Regions from separate parts of the Pseudomonas sp. ABC1 genome, predicted to be linked through region 2. Evidence: predicted binding sites of a transcription regulator. Region 2 holds the regulator's gene; each other region holds the start of a gene.
What was found. Region 2 encodes sigma-54, which starts transcription at its own class of promoters, with help from an activator protein. Its sites were predicted from a motif close to ANTGGCATNNANNTTGCTNT; they were not measured.
Positions count from the first base shown of each region.

Region 1: the regulator sigma-54 is predicted to act here: its motif matches at 5,059-5,078, upstream of flgB (flagellar basal body rod protein FlgB).
Region 3: the regulator sigma-54 is predicted to act here: its motif matches at 2,301-2,320, upstream of glnK (P-II family nitrogen regulator).

Region 1 is NZ_CP058349.1:3,587,911-3,594,892, forward strand. It holds gene ltrA (group II intron reverse transcriptase/maturase) at 1-213, shown strand, start outside; tRNA gene HW090_RS15760 (tRNA-Arg) at 338-412, shown strand; gene HW090_RS15765 (flagellar brake protein) at 562-1,299, opposite strand; gene HW090_RS15770 (flagella synthesis protein FlgN) at 1,356-1,832, opposite strand; gene flgM (flagellar biosynthesis anti-sigma factor FlgM) at 1,873-2,196, opposite strand; gene flgA (flagellar basal body P-ring formation chaperone FlgA) at 2,304-3,053, opposite strand; gene HW090_RS15785 (chemotaxis protein CheV) at 3,134-4,066, shown strand; gene HW090_RS15790 (protein-glutamate O-methyltransferase CheR) at 4,106-4,927, shown strand; gene flgB (flagellar basal body rod protein FlgB) at 5,116-5,523, shown strand; gene flgC (flagellar basal body rod protein FlgC) at 5,554-5,997, shown strand; gene HW090_RS15805 (flagellar basal body rod protein FlgF) at 6,231-6,974, shown strand.
Region 2 is NZ_CP058349.1:913,928-920,909, reverse strand. It holds gene rapZ (RNase adapter RapZ) at 1-469, opposite strand, end outside; gene ptsN (PTS IIA-like nitrogen regulatory protein PtsN) at 533-1,003, opposite strand; gene hpf (ribosome hibernation-promoting factor, HPF/YfiA family) at 1,011-1,319, opposite strand; gene HW090_RS04005 (RNA polymerase factor sigma-54) at 1,391-2,887, opposite strand; gene HW090_RS04000 (tetratricopeptide repeat protein) at 3,068-4,105, opposite strand; gene lptB (LPS export ABC transporter ATP-binding protein) at 4,167-4,892, opposite strand; gene lptA (lipopolysaccharide transport periplasmic protein LptA) at 4,892-5,428, opposite strand; gene lptC (LPS export ABC transporter periplasmic protein LptC) at 5,415-5,987, opposite strand; gene HW090_RS03980 (HAD family hydrolase) at 6,000-6,524, opposite strand; gene HW090_RS03975 (KpsF/GutQ family sugar-phosphate isomerase) at 6,524-6,982, opposite strand, start outside.
Region 3 is NZ_CP058349.1:3,108,382-3,115,363, forward strand. It holds gene HW090_RS13570 (PhzF family phenazine biosynthesis protein) at 1-200, shown strand, start outside; gene HW090_RS13575 (YifB family Mg chelatase-like AAA ATPase) at 256-1,761, opposite strand; gene HW090_RS13580 (accessory factor UbiK family protein) at 1,794-2,057, opposite strand; gene glnK (P-II family nitrogen regulator) at 2,491-2,829, shown strand; gene HW090_RS13590 (ammonium transporter) at 2,867-4,183, shown strand; gene HW090_RS13595 (ammonium transporter) at 4,285-5,538, shown strand; gene HW090_RS13600 (NAD(P)-dependent alcohol dehydrogenase) at 5,654-6,727, opposite strand; gene HW090_RS13605 (OsmC family protein) at 6,882-6,982, opposite strand, start outside.

The DNA of each region.
Region 1 (6,982 bases), 1.4 Mb from region 2:
ATGAGCCTGTACCGTAGTCAAAATGGGCTGTGTCTGCTTTGCAAGCAACCGATCACCAGGGAAACGGGATGGCACGACCATCACGTCATCTATCGCTCACAAGGCGGTGGAGACACCTTGGAGAACCGGGTATTATTGCACCCTGGTTGTCACCAGCAGCTTCATGCTCGTGGGTTGACAGTGAACAAGCCGGCCCCTTCGGGGGCTTTGTAGAGGCTTGAGCCGTATGCGTTGAAAGACGCACGTACGGTTCTTAGGGGGGAATCGGCCAGCAATGGCCGGTTCCTACCCGACTCATTGTCCAGGCCTCTGTTCGAGGTGACGGACTTCTCCTTGCGTCTCCATAGTTCAATGGATAGAACAAGCCCCTCCTAAGGGCTAGATACTGGTTCGAATCCAGTTGGGGACGCCACTTTCGCTTATGACGTATCAGCCGTTCTGCTATCTGGGATACCAGTGTTCAGTCGCCGTGGCTTCGTGTGGATTGGTCGTGGCAGCGCTCCGGCGGGCCGCCCCGTCTGCGGCCGGCCGGATACCGGCTTGAGCGTGGGGAGGCTGTGACTATTCGTTCTCTCTGCGAGATTCACGTTGCAGCTGATAGACGAAGCGTTCGATCTGGCGTTGCAGCAGCCCACTGATCTGGTGGAAGCGCAGTCCGCAGAAGGTGGTGTCGAGCTTTTCGTCGAATATCACATGGCGCAGTTCTACTGCGGTTTCAACCCTGCCAAAAGGAAGCTGGGCGATCAGTTGGTCGTAGACCTGGCCAGTCTGCAGGCGCTCGCGCATGTCGCCTTTGACACTCAGCTTGCAGCCCGTGGCGGACATGTCCAGCAGTGAGCCTTCGAGGATGATGCTGAGCGGCTTGCCGCTCAGTGCCGCCTTGGCGTTCGAGGGGCCGATCAGTTGTGCCCGGTAGGCATTGCGGCGCTGGTGGTGGTTGATCTCGCTGGGTATCGAGGTCCAGTAGCAGGGGGCGTTGTCCATTTCGCTCTTGTAGAACGGCGGATGGCTCTCCCAGGTCGTGCGCACGCCGTCCAGCAGGCTCTCGACGTGAAAGCTTTCTCCGGCTTCGACCAGGGCCTGGGCGTCTGTCGGAATGAGCTCGTCGAGGGCCATCCAGCCTTTCTCGCGGTTTATTTCTATCAGGTAACTCTGGTAGCGCGTCGAGCGGTTGGCGAAGCGGATCAGCAGCGGGGAGCGATTTTCCAGAAGCGAGCGAAGGTGCGCATGGATTTCCAGTGGGGTGCTGAGAACCTTGGGTGGCTGTGGGCCTTGCTCGTCGAAAAAGGGGTTGGACACGTTGAACTGCTCTCCGGCACAAAAGGCGCCCAGCCTCTGGTCTGCTGGGCGCGTCGTCAGGCTTGGCTGAGTGGGCGCTGCTGGGCGGCGGATCGGGTCGCTCCGCCACGGCTATTATAGAGGTTGGTCGGTGCGCTGCTGCCTCGCAGGATCGACAGCATGTCGCCGACTGCTGAGCGATTGGCCTGGATCAGTTGACCGTTGCGTTGATTGGCGGTCTTGCAGTCGGTCAGCAGGGCTTCCAGAGTCGCTGCCTGCTCGAGTATGGATTCGCCATCTGACTGTTTGCTGGCGAAGTGCTGGAGTCCGCTTTTATCGGCTTCCAGGCCGTGCTTGGCCAGTAGCAGGCGACGCGCTTCGGCGTGTTGGGTGAGCAGTGCCAGCAGTGGTTGTTTGCTGGTCAGTATGCTTTCGAGCGTTTGCAGGTCGCGTTCGGACAGGGCGAGGAATTCCCGTTCCGTCAACTCAAGCAGTCGTTGGGCGCTGCTGGTGTCGTCGACAAGTTGTTGCAGAAGATCGGCGTCTTGCATCATGGGCTCTGGCTCAGGCGTCCGGCAGAGCTGAATCTTGCGATCAGCTCTGGGATTCGAATGCGATCAGTTTGCTGGCTACGCGTTGGCTGTCGACCTGATAGCTGCCATCTGCGATTGCCTGCTTCAATTGGGCTACGCGCTGCTCATCCACGCTGGGCTGCTCGCTCAGCTTTTCGCTGGCTTGTTGCAGGCGTTGTGCTTGAGCGCTGAGTTGTACGCTTTCTCCGCTGCTCTGTGCAACCGTGCCTACCTTGTTGTCGTCCTGGGGCTGAGCGCTGCTGGTGCGCTCCTGAACCTGGACATTATTGTTGCGGGAACTCGCTGGCGTTGGTGTTCCGCCTGGACGATTGAATTCGATGACCATGATGCAAACCTCGATGAAATCTGGACGCTTGCCAGTTTCTCGGCAATTTTGCGGCAAACTTTAACTTTTATTTCCCGGAGCGACGTGCTCTTCATCATGTCGCTTGCTTACATATCCACTTCTACCTGTCCCGGTCCTGTCACTCTGGCCTTGATCGTACGGCCTGAGTTCGAGTTTTTTACTCGTATCTGTGTACCGGGGGCGCCATCGGCGAGGGCTACGCCCGTCATCCTGACGTTGAGTGTCGAGCCTTTCGCGTTGATCACGACCTGGTCGCCCTTGCGTATGACCTCGACCTGGTTGATCTGTGCTGGCGTCAGCACCTGGTTGTTCAGTGTGTTGCGTGTCAGTCGGGTGCCGATCACTTGCTCCAGGTCGGTCATGTAGCCCTGGGTCAGGACGCCGACATCCCGCTCTATCAGGCTGACATCCGCTTCGGCGAGGATTGTATCCCGCTGCAAAGGGCGGCGGGTCACGATTACGTCGCGAAAAAGGCGAACCTGTGCTGGCACGAAGACCGACCAGGGGCTTGAGCCTTCACAACTGACGCGTACGGTGACCCGGCCTATTGGCTGAGAACTTTCCTGTCTGCTGCTCAGCGGAATATCGCATAATGCCAGGCGCAATCGAGGGTCTAGTCGGTTGACGACGACTTCATGGCGGCCGCTGATCTGGTTTTGTTGCAGATAGTCCGTCACGGACTGCTCAAGAAATTCCTGGGTCGCGTCGATAAGCTGCTGTGGTCGCGTCGTCGAGTCAGCTTCGACAGGCTGGCTCAGCATCAGCGAAACCGGTAAAAGAAGGGCGCCAGGCACTGTTTTTGTGGCGCGTCGGAAAAAAGTCATCAGAGTGTTCATGACGCTCAGCCAAGCAAGGGGCGTGCCGGCTGTTGGTTGGGCGCCTTTCGTGATCGTGCACGTTCAAGAGGAAGACTGGCATGGCCGGTGTATTGGATTCGGTTAACCAGCGTACCCAGCTCGTGGGGCAGAATCGCCTGGAACTGTTGCTGTTTCGCCTGGATGCCGGGCAGTTGTATGGCATCAATGTGTTCAAGGTGCGTGAGGTTCTGCAGTGCCCGCACCTGACGATACTGCCGAAGTCCAGTCCGGTCGTACGCGGCGTGGCGAGCATTCGTGGCAATACCCTGCCGATTCTCGATCTTTCCCTGGCCACCGGGCGTGGCAGGCAAGCGGACCTGAAGACGGGGTTCGCCATCATCGCCGAATACAACAACAAGACGCTCGGATTCCTGGTGCATTCGGTCGAGCGCATCGTCAATCTGAACTGGGCGGATATCCTGCCGCCGCCGCGCGGAGCCGGGCGTGATCACTACCTGACGGCGGTAACCCATGTCGATGGGCAACTGGTCGAGATCATCGATGTGGAGAAGATCCTGGCCGAAGTCGCACCGCTGTCCGAAGAGGTGTCGCCGGATATCGTGAAGGCGGACGACCAGCAGAAAGCGGCGCAGTTTCGCATTCTGATCGTCGATGACTCTTCGGTGGCGCGCAAACAGATCATCCGCTGCCTGCAGAACATCGGGCTCGAAGTGGTGGCGCTCAACGATGGTCGCCAGGCGCTCGATTACCTCAAGGCGATGGTGGAGGAGGGGCGCAGGCCGTCCAGTGAGTTCCTGATGCTGATCTCGGACATCGAGATGCCGGAAATGGATGGTTATACGCTGACGACCGAGATCCGCCATGATCCACGTATGCAGGATCTGCATATTCTGCTGCATACTTCGCTTTCCGGTGTGTTCAACCAGACGATGGTCAAGCGTGTGGGGGCGGATGATTTTCTTGCCAAGTTCCAGCCCGATGGGCTGGCTGAGCGTGTCATAGAGCGTATTCGTGGTGCTGAGGGAAACTGAAGTGACCTCTCTGGTAGTTGATTTGGCGAGGCTTTATTAGTGTCGGGCGATCTGGATTTCGAACAGTTCCGCATTTTCCTGGAGAAGTCGTGCGGCATTCTCCTGGGAAGCAATAAGCAGTACCTGGTGTCCAGTCGGCTGAACAAGCTGATGGCGCAACACAGTTTCAAGAGCCTGGGCGAATTGCTCAAGGCGATTCAGAGCCAGCCTCGCAGTGGTTTGCGCGAGCTGGTCGTGGATGCGATGACCACGAACGAGACCCTGTGGTTTCGCGATACCTATCCCTTCGAGGTGCTCAAGGGCAAGGTGCTTCCGGAGATGCTCAAGCTGTCGGGCGGGCGCCTGCGTATCTGGTCGGCGGCCTGTTCGTCGGGGCAGGAGCCGTATTCGCTGTCGATGAGCATCGATGAGTACGAACGCAGCAACCCCAGTCAGCCGAAGGTTGCGGCCCAGATCGTCGCGACGGAGCTGTCGCCGACCATGCTGGCCGCCTGCAAGGCGGCGGAGTACGACAGCCTTGCCATCGCCCGTGGGCTTTCGCCCGAGCGCTTGCAGCGTTATTTCGATGTGGTGACGCCGGGGCGCTGGGCGGTCAAGCAGGCTGTTCGCAGCCGTGTCGAATTCCGCGTGCTGAACCTGCTCGACAGCTATGCCGCACTGGGCAAGTTCGATGTCGTGTTCTGCCGGAACGTGCTGATCTACTTCTCGGCGGATGTGAAGAAGGACATCCTCAAGCGCATTCATGCCACGCTCAGGCCCGGCGGCTACCTGTTCCTGGGAGCTTCCGAGGCGCTCAACGGCCTGCCGGAGTTGTACCAGATGGTGCAATGCAGTCCGGGGATCATCTACAAGGCGCGCTGAGTCCCGGCAGGCGGCAGAAAACTGTCGCCTTGGGCGTTTTTGGCCATCTGAACCAGGGTTGAAAGTGGGTGCCTTGACGCTGCTTATGTTCTGTTCTGGATAAAACCCTTTCAAAATCAATCTGTTACTTGTGTGGCATGTCCTTTGCTTGGCCCTGTGGAAACAGGCTCGCATTCGGCAGGCAGGTCATGAGTATCAGTTTCGACAAGGCATTGGGGCTTCATGAAAAGGCTTTGGGCTTCCGCGCGCAGCGCGCAGAGGTGCTGAGCAACAATATCGCCAACGCCGATACGCCCAACTACAAGGCGCGGGATATCGAATTCTCCAGTGTCCTTGAGGCGCAGCAGGCTTCCGCTGGGCAGGGCGCGTTCAACGCTGCGCGCACCAGCGAACGCCATATCGAGGCACAAGGGCTGGAGATCGCCGATCCTTCGCTGCGTTTCCGCACGCCTCACCAGCCTTCTCTTGACCAGAACACTGTCGATGTCCAGATCGAGCAGTCCAACTATGCCCAGAACGCCATCGACTTTCAGGCAAGCTTCACGCTGCTGAACAGTAAGTTCAAAGGGCTGATGAGCGCCCTGCGTGGCGAATAACCTGCGTGGCGCGAATTAAGGAGTGCATCCATGTCACTGAGTAATGTCTTCAATATCGCTGGTAGCGGCATGAGTGCCCAGAGCACTCGCCTCAATACCATCTCCAGCAATATCGCCAACGCCGAGACGGTGTCGTCCAGCGTCGACCAGACTTACCGCGCGCGCCATCCGGTGTTCGCGACGGTGTTCCAGCAGGCCAATGGGCAGCCGAACCAGTCCCTGTTCGCCAACCAGGACGATGCGGGCGTCGGTGTCCAGGTGCTGGGTGTGATCGAGGATCAGGGCGAGCTCCAGGCCCGTTATGAGCCGAGTCATCCGGCAGCCGATGAGAATGGCTATGTCTACTACCCGAATGTCAATGTGGTCGAGGAAATGGCCGACATGATTTCGGCGAGCCGCTCGTTCCAGACCAATGCCGAATTGATGAACACGGCCAAGACCATGTTGCAGAAGGTGCTGACGCTGGGGCAGTGATTGCCCTCGGTCTGTCACGGGGGCTTTCATAGGCGCCCGTGCCGGGGTCGATCGTTTGCCATGGGTGGCAAGGCGTTGCCGCTGTTTCACCGGAAGGCCCGAAAGGGCCTTTGTCATGTCCGGGCTGTATGTGCGGGCTATGGCGGTGTTCAGTAATTGATCAGGCTGGCACGCCGCTTGCTTTGTCATGCTCATCGAACGCTTGGCGTCAATCTCGTGTTCCGGAGGTTTCGATGGACAAACTGCTTTATGTAGCCATGACGGGGGCTAGCCAGAATGCGCTGGCCCAGCAGGCGCATGCCAACAACTTGGCGAATATCTCCACGACGGGGTTCCGTCGGGATTTCGAGCAGGCCCGCTCCATGCAGGTTTTCGGTGACAGTTTTCCGGCGCGCGTCTATGCGATGAGTGAGCGGCCTGCCACTGACTTTACCCCGGGCACGTTGCAAGAGACCGGTCGTGAGCTGGACGTGGCCGTCGAGGGTGAGGGCTGGCTGGCCATTCAGGCCGCGGATGGAAGCGAAGCCTACGTGCGCACCGGCAGCTTGAAGATCGATGCCCTTGGCATGCTGCGCACTCCCGATGGTTCGCCTGTGATGGGGAATGCCGGGCCAGTGGCGGTTCCGCCCGAGCAGAAGGTCGAGATCGGCCAGGACGGCACCATCAGCGTGCGTGCCCTTGGGGAAGATCCCAATGTCGTGGTCGTCGTGGACCGCCTGAAGCTGGTCAATCCCGAACTGGCGCAGATGGAAAAAGGCACCGACGGCATGATCCGCATGAAAGATGGACTGCCGCCGGTCGAGGCCGACGCGAATGTCCGGGTGGTCTCGGGCTTTCTTGAGACGAGCAACGTCAATGCGGTGGCCGAAATGACATCCATGCTGGCGCTTGCGCGTCAGTTCGAGCTTCACGTGAAGATGATGCGCACAGCCGAAGACGATGCCGCCGCCATGGCGCGTGTCCTGCAAATCAGCTAATCACCAGC
Region 2 (6,982 bases):
GGCGCAGCTTGAGCGTGTCGCGCAACTGGTACAGGTTGAGATTGGTGGTGTCGATCTTGAGATCGGCGTTGTCGATGATGTGCGACAGCAGCAGCTCTTCATCGCGAATGGCTTCGGCCAGCGAGCGGCTGTCATTGGTCAGGGGGTGGCGCCGGCGTGTTTCCGAAAAGCGCTTGAGCAGGGTTTCGTCATCGGCGTCGAGGTAGAGCACGTCGCAGTGGATGTGTTTGGCGCGTACTTCCGCCAGCAGCTCGGGGAAGCGTTGCAACTGGCTGGGCAAGTTGCGTGCGTCGATGGAAACCGCGACCTGCGGGTGCAGCAGTTCGGTATGCAGCAACGCTCGCTCGGCCAGTTCCGGCATCAGCGCGGCGGGCAGGTTGTCGATGCAATAGAAGCCGTTGTCCTCCAGCACGTCGAGCGCCGTGCTTTTACCGGAGCCAGAGCGACCGCTGACGATGATCAGGCGCATGGTGCTTCACGCTGCGTGCGGTGGACCGGATGCAGGGCAGTCGTCTGGCTCAAGCGTGTTCTCCTATGGCAAAAGGCTTTGCTGTGCGCGTACCACTTCCTGGTACAGGGCTTCGTTGCTCGTCGCGGCGCGCAGGCGCGCCCTGATTTCGGCGTCGTCCAGCATGCCGGCGATCTGGCGCAGCAGCTCCAGGTGTTCGTCGGTGGCAGCCTGGGGGACCAGCAGCACGAAGAGCAGGTCGACAGGTTGGCCGTCGAGTGCATCGAAGTCCACGGGTGTTTCCAGGCACAGCACGGCGCTCAGGGGCTGGCTGCAGCCGGTGATGCGGCAATGGGGAATCGCGATGCCATTGCCGAAGCCGGTCGAGCCGAGCTTTTCCCTGGCGATCAGGCTTTCGAATATGGTTTGTTCGTCGAGGTCGGGTGCGTCCTGGGCGATTACCCGGGCAATCTGTTCGAGAACGCGCTTCTTGCTGACGCCCGGAACGCCCGTCAGGGCGCGTCCGGGGGAGAGGATAGAGTCGAATCGAATCATGGCATGCTCAGCGAGCGACCGTACCCTGGTGGTGATCGAGTTGCTTTTCCTTGTGCTTGATCAACTGGCGGTCGAGCTTGTCGACGAGCAGGTCGATAGCGGCATACATGTCTTCATGTTCGGAGTTCGCAACCACTTCCTTGCCGGCCACATGCAGGGAACCTTCGGCCTTCTGCTTGAGTTTTTCGACTTGCAGGGTGACCTGCACGGTGATGATGCGATCGAAGTGCCGCTCCAGGCGATCGAACTTTTCCTCGATGTAGTCGCGCAGGGCTGGAGTCACTTCCAGATGAACGCCGCTGATGTTGACTTGCATACTACTACTCCTTTTTTATTTCTATGAAGAGCGAGCTGTCGAGGCTTGCACCCTGTTTCGGCCGCGTTTGGCTAGATCAGCCGCTTGCGTTCGCTGGACGGTGCAATTCCCAACGATTCCCGATACTTGGCTACGGTGCGACGGGCGACCTGTATGCCTTGTGCCTCCAGTAGACCAGCGATCTTGCTGTCGCTCAATGGCTTTTTCTGGTTTTCCGCGGCGACCAGCTTCTTGATGATGGCGCGTATCGCGGTGGAGGAGCATTCGCCGCCTTCGGAGGTGCTGACATGGCTGGAGAAGAAGTACTTCAGCTCGTAGATGCCCCGTGGCGTGTGCATGTATTTCTGCGTGGTGACGCGGGAAATGGTCGACTCGTGCATGCCCACGGCCTCGGCGATGTCATGCAGCACCAGCGGCTTCATGGCTTCGTCGCCGTGCTCGAGAAAGCCCTTCTGGTGCTCGACGATCTGCGTGGCGACCTTCATCAGGGTCTCGTTGCGGCTGAGCAGGCTCTTGATGAACCAGCGCGCTTCCTGCAACTGGTTGCGCATGAAGGTGTTGTCGCTGCTCGAGTCGGCGCGTTTGACGAAGCCGGCATACTGGGCATTGACGCGCAGGCGCGGGATCGCTTCCTGGTTCAGTTCCACCAGCCAGCGTTCGTTGTGCTTGCGCACGATCACGTCCGGTACCACGTATTCCGGTTCGCTGGCCTCGATCTGCGAGCCAGGGCGCGGGTTGAGCGACTGGATCAGTTCGATCACCTGGCGCAGCTCGTCTTCCTTGAGCTTCATGCGCCGCATCAGCAGGTTGTAATCGCGGCTGGCGAGGACTTCCAGGTGATTGTCGATCAGGTGCCGGGCCTGTTCCAGCCAGGGTGTCTGCGGCGGCGATTGGCGCAGTTGCAGCAGCAGGCATTCGCGTAGATCGCGTGCGCCAACGCCTGAGGGCTCGAAGTGCTGGATACGGCGCAGGACGGCCTCGATCTCGTCAAGCTCGATCTCAAGCTCCGGGTCGAAGGACTCCAGTACTTCCTCGAGGGTTTCTTCCAGGTAGCCCTGGTCGTTGATGCAGTCGATCAGGGTCTCACCGATCAGCCGGTCGGTGTCGCTCATGGGGGACAGGTTCAGTTGCCAGAGCAGGTGGCTCTGCAGGCTGACGCCGGCGCTGGTGCGGGTAGTGAAGTCCCACTCGTCGTCATCGTTGCTGGGCAGGCTGCTGGCGCTGGTCTGGTAGATGTCTTCCCAGGCGGTGTCCACCGGCAGTTCGCTGGGAATGCGTTCGCCCCAGTCGTTGTCGTCGAGGCTTTCCGAGGTGGCGGACGGCTCGTCGTAGCTTTCCTGCTTGGTCGCGGATTCGCCCGTGGCGGTTTCCGTGCCTTCGGCCATGGGGTCCGAGTTGTCGAAGTCGTCGCCGTCTTCTTCCCGTTCCAGCATCGGGTTCGAGTCCAGTGCTTCCTGGATTTCCTGCTGGAGGTCCAGCGTGGAAAGCTGGAGCAAACGTATGGCCTGTTGCAGCTGCGGTGTCATCGTTAGCTGCTGGCCCATCTTTAGGACGAGAGATGGTTTCATGGCAGAGACTTCAAACCCTGTTTGCCGGCGCTGGCGCCTGTTGCTACATACATGGACGCCCCGGCGTCCGCTATGAAGCAAATTATATGCCTACTTCTTGGGTGTTTGGCTAGGGTCTGTTGACGTTTCAATGTTGCGCCGCACGCCAGCCGTTCGGCGGGAGGCGGCTTGTATCCGTACTCAGCGTTCTGCGTCGAGGGCCTTGAGGTAGTCTGCAGTGGCTTCGTTACCAGCAGCGGCTGCGCGCATGAAGTAGGCGCGAGCTTTGTCGAGGTCCCGAGGAACGCCCTGGCCCTTCTGGTAAAGCAGGCCGATGTCATTGAGGGCATCGCTGTCGCCTTGCTGGGCAGCACGCTCGAACCAGCGCCTGGCTTCGGCGTAGTCCTGCGCTACGCCTTCCCCCCTGGCATAGCGCAATGCGAGGTTGTAGGTGGCCAGGGTGTTACCGTGCTCTGCGGCCTGGCGATACCAGTTGGTGGCCTGCGTGTAGTCCTGTCGTACACCGATGCCCTGGGAATACAGGTAGCCAATGGAGTTCATCGAGGCTGCGTTGCCCGCGGCGGCGCCTCTGAGGTACCACTGCATGGCGAGTTCCGGGTTGCGTGTGACGCCGATACCGTTCTGGTAGCAATAGCCGATATTATTGAAGGCGTTGATTTCTCCTGCGTTCGCTGCCTGTTCGAACAGGCGAGCCGCTTCAACGCTGTCTTGCGGAACACCCTCGCCACTGTTGTAGAGCATGCCCAGGTTGTTCAGTGCGCTGGCATGGCCACTGTCAGCGGCTTTCCGATACAGGATCACTGCGCGTTCAAGGTTTCGGCTGACACCGTGTCCTTCGGCGAGTCGTAGGGCCAGGTTGTACATTGCCTGTGGATGATTCTGCTCGGTGGCTCGCTCATACCAGTCAATGGCCTTGCGTTCATCCCGGGGCCTGCCTTCGCCTGATGCATACATGGCGGCGAGCGAGAACATGGCCTCTGCATTGCCTTTGGTGGCGGACTTTTCGTACCAGGCCAGCGCTTCAGAGTAATCCTGGCGAGTGCCGATACCGTAGTAATGGCGTTCGCCGCGGTTATAAAGGTCCTTTGCCTGTTGTTGGGCGGTTTCCCGCTGGCTGGCTGGTGCGGCACCGGGAGAAGATGTTGGCGGTTGCGTGGTGCATGCAACCAGACAGACTGCGCTGCAGAGAACGGTCAAGGGACGGAGATGGTGGAGCATTGACGATTCTCGAGGGGTAGCTTTATTCATATATGACCAACGTGGCGTCGATAGCCTACCTCTACAGCCGGAACTCATGCCCCAGGTATACCTCTTTCACCAGTTCATTGCTCAGGACCGACTGGGCGTCGCCCTCGGCGATAAGCTGGCCGTCGTTGACGATATAGGCCGTTTCGCAGATATCCAGGGTCTCGCGCACGTTGTGGTCGGTGATGAGTACACCGATGCCCTTGTCCTTGAGGTGATGGATGATCTGCTTGATGTCGCCGACGGAGATCGGGTCGACACCGGCGAAGGGCTCGTCGAGCAGGATGAACTTGGGCGCGCTGGCCAGGGCGCGGGCGATTTCCACGCGGCGCCGCTCGCCGCCGGACAGGCTCATGCCGAGGCTGTCGCGGATATGGCTGATGTGGAATTCCTGTAGCAGGGATTCCAGTTCACGCTGGCGTCCGGCGCGGTCGAGGTCCTTGCGGATTTCCAGGATCGCCATGATGTTGTCGGCCACCGACAGCTTGCGGAAGATCGACGCTTCCTGGGGCAGGTAACCGACCCCGGCACGGGCGCGACCGTGCATTGGCAGGTGGGTGACGTCGTCCTGATCGATCAGGACGCGGCCCTGGTCGGCATTCACCAGCCCGACGATCATGTAGAAACAGGTGGTCTTGCCGGCGCCGTTGGGGCCGAGCAGGCCGACGATCTGGCCGCTCTCGATGGACAGGCTGACGTCACGCACGACCTGGCGGCCCTTGTAGCTCTTGGCCAGGTGCTGGGCTTTCAGGATCGCCATTATTGCGTCTGCTCTTTCTTGCGGGGCTGGATCACCATGTCGATGCGCGGACGCGGGCTGGTGATCTGGGTGTCGTTGGCGCGGCCGGCGTTGACGATCTGGCGCTTGGTGTCATAGACGATTTTCTCGCCTTCGAAGGTGTTGCCTTCCTGCACCACCTTGGCCTGGTCGATCAGAACGATGCGCTCGCTGCTGGAGAAATACTGGATGGTCAGGCCGTAGGCCTTGACGATCGGCTTGTCGATCGCCGGCTTCTGCTCGTAGTAGGCCGGTTTGCCGACCGAGGTGAACACGTCGATCTCGCCGCTCGGGGTCTGGGTGATGGTGACGGTATCGCCGGTGATCTTCAGGGTGCCCTGGGTGATCACGACATCGCCACGGTAGACGGCCACGCCTTGCTTGTCGTCGAGTTCGGCGGTGTCTGCCTGGACGTGGATAGGCTGCTCACTGTCTTCGGGCAGTGCCCAGGCGCTGGCGGCGCCCAGCAGGGATGCGCTCAAGCCGAGCAGAAGGGGAAGTGTCTTAACGCAGCTCATGCTGGCCTCTTACGTTGGAAAGCAGGAGCATCCTGCCCTCGTTAAGGTACGTTTTCATGCCCGTTGCGGTGGTGACGCCGTTGGCTGCCACGATTCTAACGGGTTGCCGGGTCTCGGCATAATCCTTCTCGGGGTGTACGGTCATGCGGCTGGTGGTGAGGACGGTCTGGCGGCCCTTGGCGTCGGTGCGCTCCACCTTGACCTGTTCGATCAGTTCGATTTGCTCGCCGCCGGGCGATGCCTCGCCGCGTTCGCTGCGGATATGCCAGGGGTGTTCGTTGCCACGGAAGGAGTGCAGCTGCGGTTTGGTCAACAGGCTGATGTCACTGGCGTCGATGTGTTCGAGTTTTTCCGCGGTCATCTTGTAGTCGAGCTTACCGTCAGCCTGGTATTGCACGGTGCTCGAGTTGAGCACGTAGAAATCCACCGCCGGTTTCGTCGAGCGCGGGCTTTCCTTCTGGCTCATGAAACTTTCCGGACGGATATTCCAGTAGCCGACCGCCACCAGCAGCGCCGTGATCGATGCCAGGATGGCTGGCAGACGTAATTTTTGCAGCATGTTTCCTCCTGCTTACAGGTAGGCCGAGCGAGCGCTTTCCAGGGTGCCCTGGGCGTGCATGATCAGTTCGCAGAACTCGCGTGCCGCACCTTCTCCGCCGCGTGCGTGCGTGACGCCATGGGCGTTGTCGCGCACGAAGCTGTCGGCGCTGGCGACGGCCATGCCCAATCCGACCCTGCGAATCACCGGAAGGTCAGGCAGGTCGTCGCCCAGGTAGGCGACCTGGCTGTAGTCGAGGCCCAGTTCGGCGAGCAGGCCGTCGAGCACCACCAGCTTGTCTTCGCGTCCCTGAAAGAGGTGCTGGATGCCCAGGTTGTTGGCGCGTCGCTCGACCACCGGAGTCTTGCGGCCGCTGATGATGGCGGTGCGCACGCCGGAGGCGATCAGCATCTTGATGCCGTGGCCGTCCAGGGTGTTGAAGGTCTTGAGCTCACTGCCGTCTTCGAGGAAATACAGGCGTCCGTCGGTCAGTACGCCGTCCACGTCGAAGATGGCCAGGCGTACGTTGCGTGCGCGTTGCAGCAGATCGTCCGGCATTACATCACTCCCGCGCGCAGCAGGTCGTGCATGTTGAGCGCACCGATCGGGCGGTTGCGTTCGTCGACGACGATGAGCGAGCTGATTTTGTGGTCTTCCATGATTTTCAGGGCTTCGGCTGCCAGCATTTCGGCATTGGCGACTTTGCCGCGTGCGGTCATGACGTCGTCGATGCTGGCCTGGCGTACGTCGATGCCTTTGTCCAGGGTGCGGCGCAGGTCGCCGTCGGTGAAGATCCCGGCCAGGCTGCCGTCGTGTTCGACGACGACGGTCATGCCCAGGCCCTTGTGGGTCATTTCCAGCAGTGCTTCGCGCAGGGACGTACCACGTTTCACAGTCGGCAGCTGTGCGCCGGTGTGCATGACGTTCTCCACCTTGAGCAGCAGGCGGCGGCCCAATGCGCCGCCCGGGTGCGAGAAGGCGAAGTCTTCGGCGGTGAATCCGCGGGCTTCCAGCAG
Region 3 (6,982 bases), 1.8 Mb from region 2:
TCTTCGAAGACCCGGTGACCGGCTCGGCGCATACCTCGCTGACGCCCCTGTGGGTCGAGCGGCTGGGGCGCAATCCGTTGCGTGCCGAGCAGGGCGGGGCGCGCAAGGGGCAACTGCACTGCGAGCTGCTTGGGGAGCGGGTGATTATCAGTGGGCAAGCGGTGCTGTACCTCAAGGGGCGCATCCACCTGCCGGATTGAGGGCGATGCCGTTTATGGTGGTGTTGGCCCGTTGCTTGAGTGTGGCGTGGCTCGATTATCCGTGAGCGGCGGACTGGGCAGGCCGATACTGCAAGGCTTCGGCCAGGTGAGGGCGGGTGATGTCTCGAGCCTGTTCCAGGTCAGCCAGGGTGCGCGCCACCTTGAGCAGGCGGTGGACGGCGCGTAGTGAAAGACCAAGGCGCTCGCAGGCATGTTCCAGCCAGCCCTGATCGTCGTTGCGCAGGGCGCAATGCCGGCGTAGTCCCGGCAGGTCGAGGAAGGCGTTGGCGCATCCCTGGCGTGTCTCTTGACGATGGCGTGCCTGTGCGACCCTCGCTGCGACCGAAGCGCTGTTCTCGCCTGTAACCGGTGTGTCGTGCAGCGAGGTGGTTTCGCGTATCACGCTCAGGTGCAGGTCGATGCGGTCCAGCAACGGTCCGGAGAGTTTGCCGCGATAGCGCTGTATCTGGTCTGGCGTGCAACGGCAGCGCCCGGACGGGTCGCCCAGGTAGCCGCACGGGCAGGGATTCATGGCGGCCACCAACTGGAAGCGTGCCGGAAAGCACACCTTGTCGCGGGCACGGGCGATCACGATGCTGCCTGACTCCAGGGGCTCGCGAAGCACTTCCAGTACACGGCGCTCGAATTCTGGCAGTTCGTCGAGGAACAGCACTCCCCTGTGGGCCAGTGTGATTTCCCCAGGTTGTGGGCGACTGCCGCCCCCGACCAGTGCCGGGCCGGAAGCACTGTGATGAGGTTGGCGAAACGGGCGCTGGGGCCAGTGTTCGAGGGGCGCCAGGCTGGACACCGAGTGGATGGTCGCCACTTCCAGCGCTTCCTGCTCTTGCAGGGGCGGCAGCAGGCCTGGCAAGCGGCTGGCCAGCAGTGTCTTGCCGGTCCCAGGCGGACCTGTGAAAAGCAAATTATGAGAACCCGCCGCCGCGATCAGCAGGCCGCGCTTGGCGGCTGTCTGGCCCTGGACCTCGGCAAGGTCAGGGTAAGGCGGTTGTCGTCGTAGTAATCCCTTGGGCTGGTAAGGCGGCAGAGGCGTTTTCCCGGTGATATGAGCCGCCACCTCTAGCAGATGCCGCGCGGCATGTACCACCAGTCCGGATGCCAGGCTGGCTTCTTCGGCGTTTTCCCAAGGCACCAGCAGGCTGCGGCCTGCTTCGCGCGCCGCGAGGGCGGCCGGCAGTACACCACGTATGGGGCGCAACGCGCCGGAAAGCGCCAGTTCACCGAGCGCCTCGATGCCCGACAGCGGCGCCGTGGGGACCTGGGCGCTGGCGGCCAGTACGCCCAGTGCGATGGCCAGGTCGAAGCGTCCGCCTTCCTTGGGCAGGTCGGCCGGTGCCAGGTTGAGCGTGATACGCCGGGGCGGGAAGTCGAAGCCCGAGTTGAGGATGGCGCTGCGTACGCGATCCTTGCTTTCCCGCACGGCGGTCTCCGGCATGCCGACCAGAGCCAGCGAAGGCAGGCCGTTGGCCAGGTGGGCTTCTACCGTGACCGGTGGCGCTTCGACGCCGACCTGGGCCCTGCTGTGTACGATGGCGAGGGACATGCGATCACTCCTTGATCGGTCCGCCAGCGGGGTCAGGCGTCGCTGGAGGGACTCAGTCGCGCTTCCAGTTCGGCGACTTTCGCTTCGAGGGCTTCGAGGCGTGCGCGGGTCCGGGCCAGCACCAGCATCTGGCTGTCGAATTCGTCGCGGCTGACGACATCCAGTTTGCTCAGGGCGCCTTGTACCACTGCTTTCAATTGGGCTTCGAATTCGGCCCCAGGCAGGCGGGTTTCACCATTGAACAGGCGCGATGCCTGGGCGCCGATGGCGTCGAGTACGGCTTTGGGTGCGAGCATGTCGGTATACCTGTTTCTGTGCGGTGGGCAGTGTATCACGTGGGTTGCCGGGGCTTTGGCGGAGGGCTGGGCGAGTGTTTGGCAATGTGATTCGGGTCACACAATGGCCGCTTTTCGATGCCTTCCGGCAACTGCACGTATTTGGAGCGCATCATCCTGGTGCAGTGATCCGTTTTGGTGCGTTTTGTCGGCTGGATGCCTGGCCAAGTGGCCCGCAGCCCTTGTTACAAGCGATGGCGAAGAACTGGCACTGTTTCTGCTTAGTCCTGTCTGTCGCTTGCATGCACTTCGAATAAGGACGTTTCGCCTCGGCAATTGGTCGACGTTCTTTCAAACGGCCAAAGCCAGAGCGTTACAAGAGGCTGACACTGCGCTTAGACTTGAACCGGGTTCGTACTTCTGGGGCAAGTCCACCTAAACGGGAGAAGTTTTCATGAAACTAGTCACTGCCATCATCAAGCCGTTCAAGCTGGACGACGTGCGCGAGTCGCTGTCGGAAATCGGCGTACAAGGCATCACCGTCACGGAAGTGAAGGGCTTTGGGCGCCAAAAGGGCCACACCGAGCTGTACCGCGGCGCCGAGTACGTCGTCGACTTCCTGCCTAAAGTGAAGATCGACGTAGCGATTGCCGACGACCAGCTCGACCGTGTGATCGAGGCCATCACCAAGGCTGCCAACACCGGCAAGATCGGCGACGGCAAGATCTTCGTGGTCAACCTGGAACAGGCCATCCGTATCCGTACCGGTGAAACCGATACCGACGCGATCTAAGTAGTACCTCCGAACCCCACGCCCCAGGAGTAAAACCATGACTCTGCGTAAATTCGCAGGGCTAGGAGCCCTTTTGTCCCTGATAAGCCCCGGCATCGCCATGGCGCAGGAGACAGCCCTCGATTCAGGCGATACCGCCTGGATGCTCACAGCCACTGCACTGGTGCTGTTCATGACCATCCCCGGCCTGGCGCTGTTCTACGGCGGCATGGTCCGCTCGAAGAACATCCTTTCGGTGATGATGCAGTGTTTCGCCATCACGGGCCTGATGAGCATCCTGTGGATGGTCTACGGCTACAGCCTGGCGTTCGATACCACCGGCATGGAAGCGGGAGTGATCAACTTCAACTCCTTCGTCGGTGGTCTGGACCGCGCCTTCCTCAGCGGACTGACGCTGGACAGCCTGGTCGGCGCCTTCCCTGAAAGTGTCTTCATCACCTTCCAGATGACGTTCGCCATCATCACTCCGGCGCTGATCGTCGGTGCCTTCGCCGAGCGCATGAAGTTCTCCGCGATGCTGGTGTTCATGGGCGTCTGGTTCACCCTGGTGTATGCGCCCATCGCGCACATGGTCTGGGGCGGCGACGGCGGCCTGATGTGGGACTGGGGCGTGCTGGACTTCGCCGGCGGCACCGTGGTGCACATCAACGCGGGCGTTGCCGGTCTGGTCGCCTGCCTGGTGCTGGGCAAGCGTAAAGGTTACCCGACCACGCCGATGGCTCCGCACAACCTGGGCCTGACCCTGGTCGGCGCGGCCATGCTGTGGATCGGCTGGTTCGGTTTCAACGCGGGTTCTGCCGCCGCCGCCAATGGCAGCGCGGGCATGGCCATGCTGGTCACGCAGATCGCCACGGCCGCCGCTGCACTGGGCTGGATGTTCGCCGAGTGGATCACCCATGGCAAACCCAGTGCGCTGGGGATCGCTTCGGGTGTGGTCGCCGGCCTGGTCGCCATCACGCCGGCAGCCGGCACCGTCGGCCCGATGGGCGCGCTGGTGATCGGTGCGGTGTCTGGCGTGGTCTGCTTCATCTGCGCCACCTCGCTCAAACGCAAGCTCGGCTATGACGACTCCCTGGACGCCTTCGGCGTGCATGGTATCGGCGGCATCGTCGGGGCGATCCTGACGGGTGTGTTCGCGGCCCCGATCCTGGGCGGCTTCGGCGAAGTGGAGAACATCGCCCTGCAGGTCTGGATCCAGTTCAAGGGCGTGCTGTTCACCGTGGTCTACACCGGCATCCTGACCTACGTGATCCTCAAGGTGATCGATGCGGTGATGGGCCTGCGTGTCAGCGAGGAAGAGGAGGCCGTCGGCCTGGATCTCTCCCTGCACAACGAGCGTGGCTACAACCTCTAAACCAGTCGGTTATCTCAGAACAGCTATGCAACGGCGTCCGGAGCCAACCCGGACGCCACGGGAGCAGCGTGTCCGGCGCATAGCGCAAGCGAGGGAAAATTATGGAAAGCACAGCATTGATACCGGTCCAGTACGGATTGGATACCTTCTACTTCGTCATCTGCGGTGCACTGGTGATGTGGATGGCTGCCGGGTTCGCCATGCTCGAAGCGGGTCTGGTGCGCAGCAAGAACACAGTGGAAATCCTGACCAAGAACATCACGCTGTTCGCCGTGGCGTCGGTGATGTACCTGCTGGTCGGCTACTACATCATGTACTCCAGTACCGCGGGCGGCATTCTGCCGAGCCTGGGCTTCCTGATCGGTGACGAGCACGCGGTGGATGTGGTCGCCGCGGGTGGCGAGGATGCGCCTTACTACTCGGCGCGTGCGGACTTCTTCTTCCAGATCGTGTTCGCCGCGACCTGCATGTCGATCGTTTCCGGTGCAGTGGCCGAGCGCATGAAGCTCTGGGCCTTCCTTGCCTTTGCCGTGGTGATGACCGGTTTCATCTACCCGGTACAGGGCTTCTGGAAATGGGGCGGCGGTTTCCTCGACGAAGCCGGCTTCCTGGACTTCGCCGGTTCGGGCGTCGTGCACCTGGCGGGTGCCACCGCAGCGCTGGCTGGTGTCCTGCTGCTCGGGGCGCGTAAAGGCAAGTACGGCCCTAACGGTCAGGTCAATGCCATTCCCGGCGCCAACCTGCCATTGGTGACCCTGGGTACCTTCATCCTGTGGATGGGTTGGTTCGGCTTCAACGGTGGTTCGCAACTGCGCATGACCACCATCGAGGATGCCAACGCGGTCGCCCAGGTGTTCACCAACACCAACATGGCCGCCGCCGGTGGCGTGATCGCGGCGCTGATCGTGTCCCGTCTGCTGTTCGGCAAGTCCGACCTGACCATGATCCTCAATGGCGCCCTGGCGGGCCTGGTGGCGATCACTGCCGAGCCGCTGACGCCAAGTGCGTTGCAGGCGACCCTGATCGGTGCGGTCGGTGGTGTGCTGGTGGTGTTCAGTATCCTGGGGCTGGATCGACTGCGTATCGATGACCCGGTTGGTGCCATCTCGGTCCACGGCGTGGTCGGTATCTGGGGTGTGCTGGCGGTTGCCCTGACCAACCCGGATGCGACTTTCGGTGCGCAACTGCTGGGTGCCGTCTGCATCTTCGCCTGGGTCTTCGTCGCCAGCCTGATCGTCTGGGGCATCATCAAACTGGTGATGGGGCTGCGTGTCAGCGAGGAAGAGGAATACGAAGGCGTGGACCTCGCCGAGTGCGGCATGGAGGCTTACCCGGAATTCACCAACAAGCGTTGATTGCGCAAGGGTTGCCGGGGGGGGCTAGAACCCCGGCAGTCCGGACGCCGACAAGACAATGCCCCGTATCCCTCGATACGGGGCATTGTGCTTTCTGCGCGCTATGTGGTGGTGCTCAGGGCTTGATCGCCACCTTGAGCACGCCGTCGCGCTGGTTGGCGAACAGGTCGTAGGCGTCGACGATGTTGTCCAGCTTGTACTCGTGGGTGACCAGCGGCGCCAGGTCGATCCGGCCGGAGGCGACGATATTGAGCAGGCGGCGCATGCGCTCCTTACCGCCCGGGCACAGCGAGGTGATGATCTTGTTGTCGCCGAGGCCCGCGTGGATAGCGCCCAGCGGCAGCACCAGGTCGCTGGAGTAGACCCCCAGGCTGGACAGGGTGCCGCCCGGTTTGAGTACCCGCAGGGCGCTCTCGAAGGTGGATTGCAGGCCCAGTGCCTCGATGGAGACATCCACGCCGCGCCCCCCGGTCAGCTTGAGGATTTCATCCACCACGTCGACTTTCCTGAAGTTCAGCGTGACGTCCGCGCCGAGGCTGCGGGCGATCTCCAGGCGCGAGTCGACGCCGTCCACCGCGATGATGGTGCTGGCGCCGCGCAGCTTGGCGCCGGCCGTGGCACAGAGCCCGATGGGGCCCTGGGCGAAGATCACGACGATGTCGCCGATCTTGATATTCGCCGCTTCCGCGCCGACGAAGCCGGTGGACATGATGTCCGGGCACATCAGCACCTGTTCGTCGGTCAGTCCATCGGGCACCGGCGCCAGGTTGGCCTGGGCGTCAGGGACCAGCACGTATTCGGCCTGGGTGCCATCGATGGTGTTGCCGAAGCGCCAGCCGCCCATGGGTTTGTAGCCGTGGCAACTGCAACCGCCGTCCTGGGAGGAAACGCCGTCCTGGCAGGCGTAGGAGGTGAAGCTGGGGCAAATGGCACCGGCGATGACCCGCTGGCCTTCCTGATAGCCCTGCACGTTGCTGCCGAGCTTCTCGATGATCCCGACCGGTTCGTGGCCGATGGTCAGGCCGGGGGCGACCGGGTATTCACCTTTGAGGATGTGCACGTCGGTGCCGCAGATCGTGGTGGTGGTGATGCGCACCAGGGCGTCGTTCGGGCCGACCTCCGGGATGGGTTTGTCCTGCAGTTCGATGCGACCGGGCTCGACGAATACAGCGGCTTTCATCATGACCATGAACACTCTCCTTGAGTCTTGGGTGATGGAACGCTGACGTCTGTGCTGCCAGGGGCAGGGAAGACGCCAGGCACTCCAATCACTCTAGTCCATGGCGGCGGTGGCTGGCTGACGCGGGTCAAGCGAGGGTCAGATGGCCGGCCTTCGACGCGACTCAGTCCAGCTCGACGATTTCATAGCCGTGGCTGATTTCGACACCGGCGCGGTCGAGCATGATGGAGGCGGAGCAGTACTTCTCGGCAGACAGCTCCACCG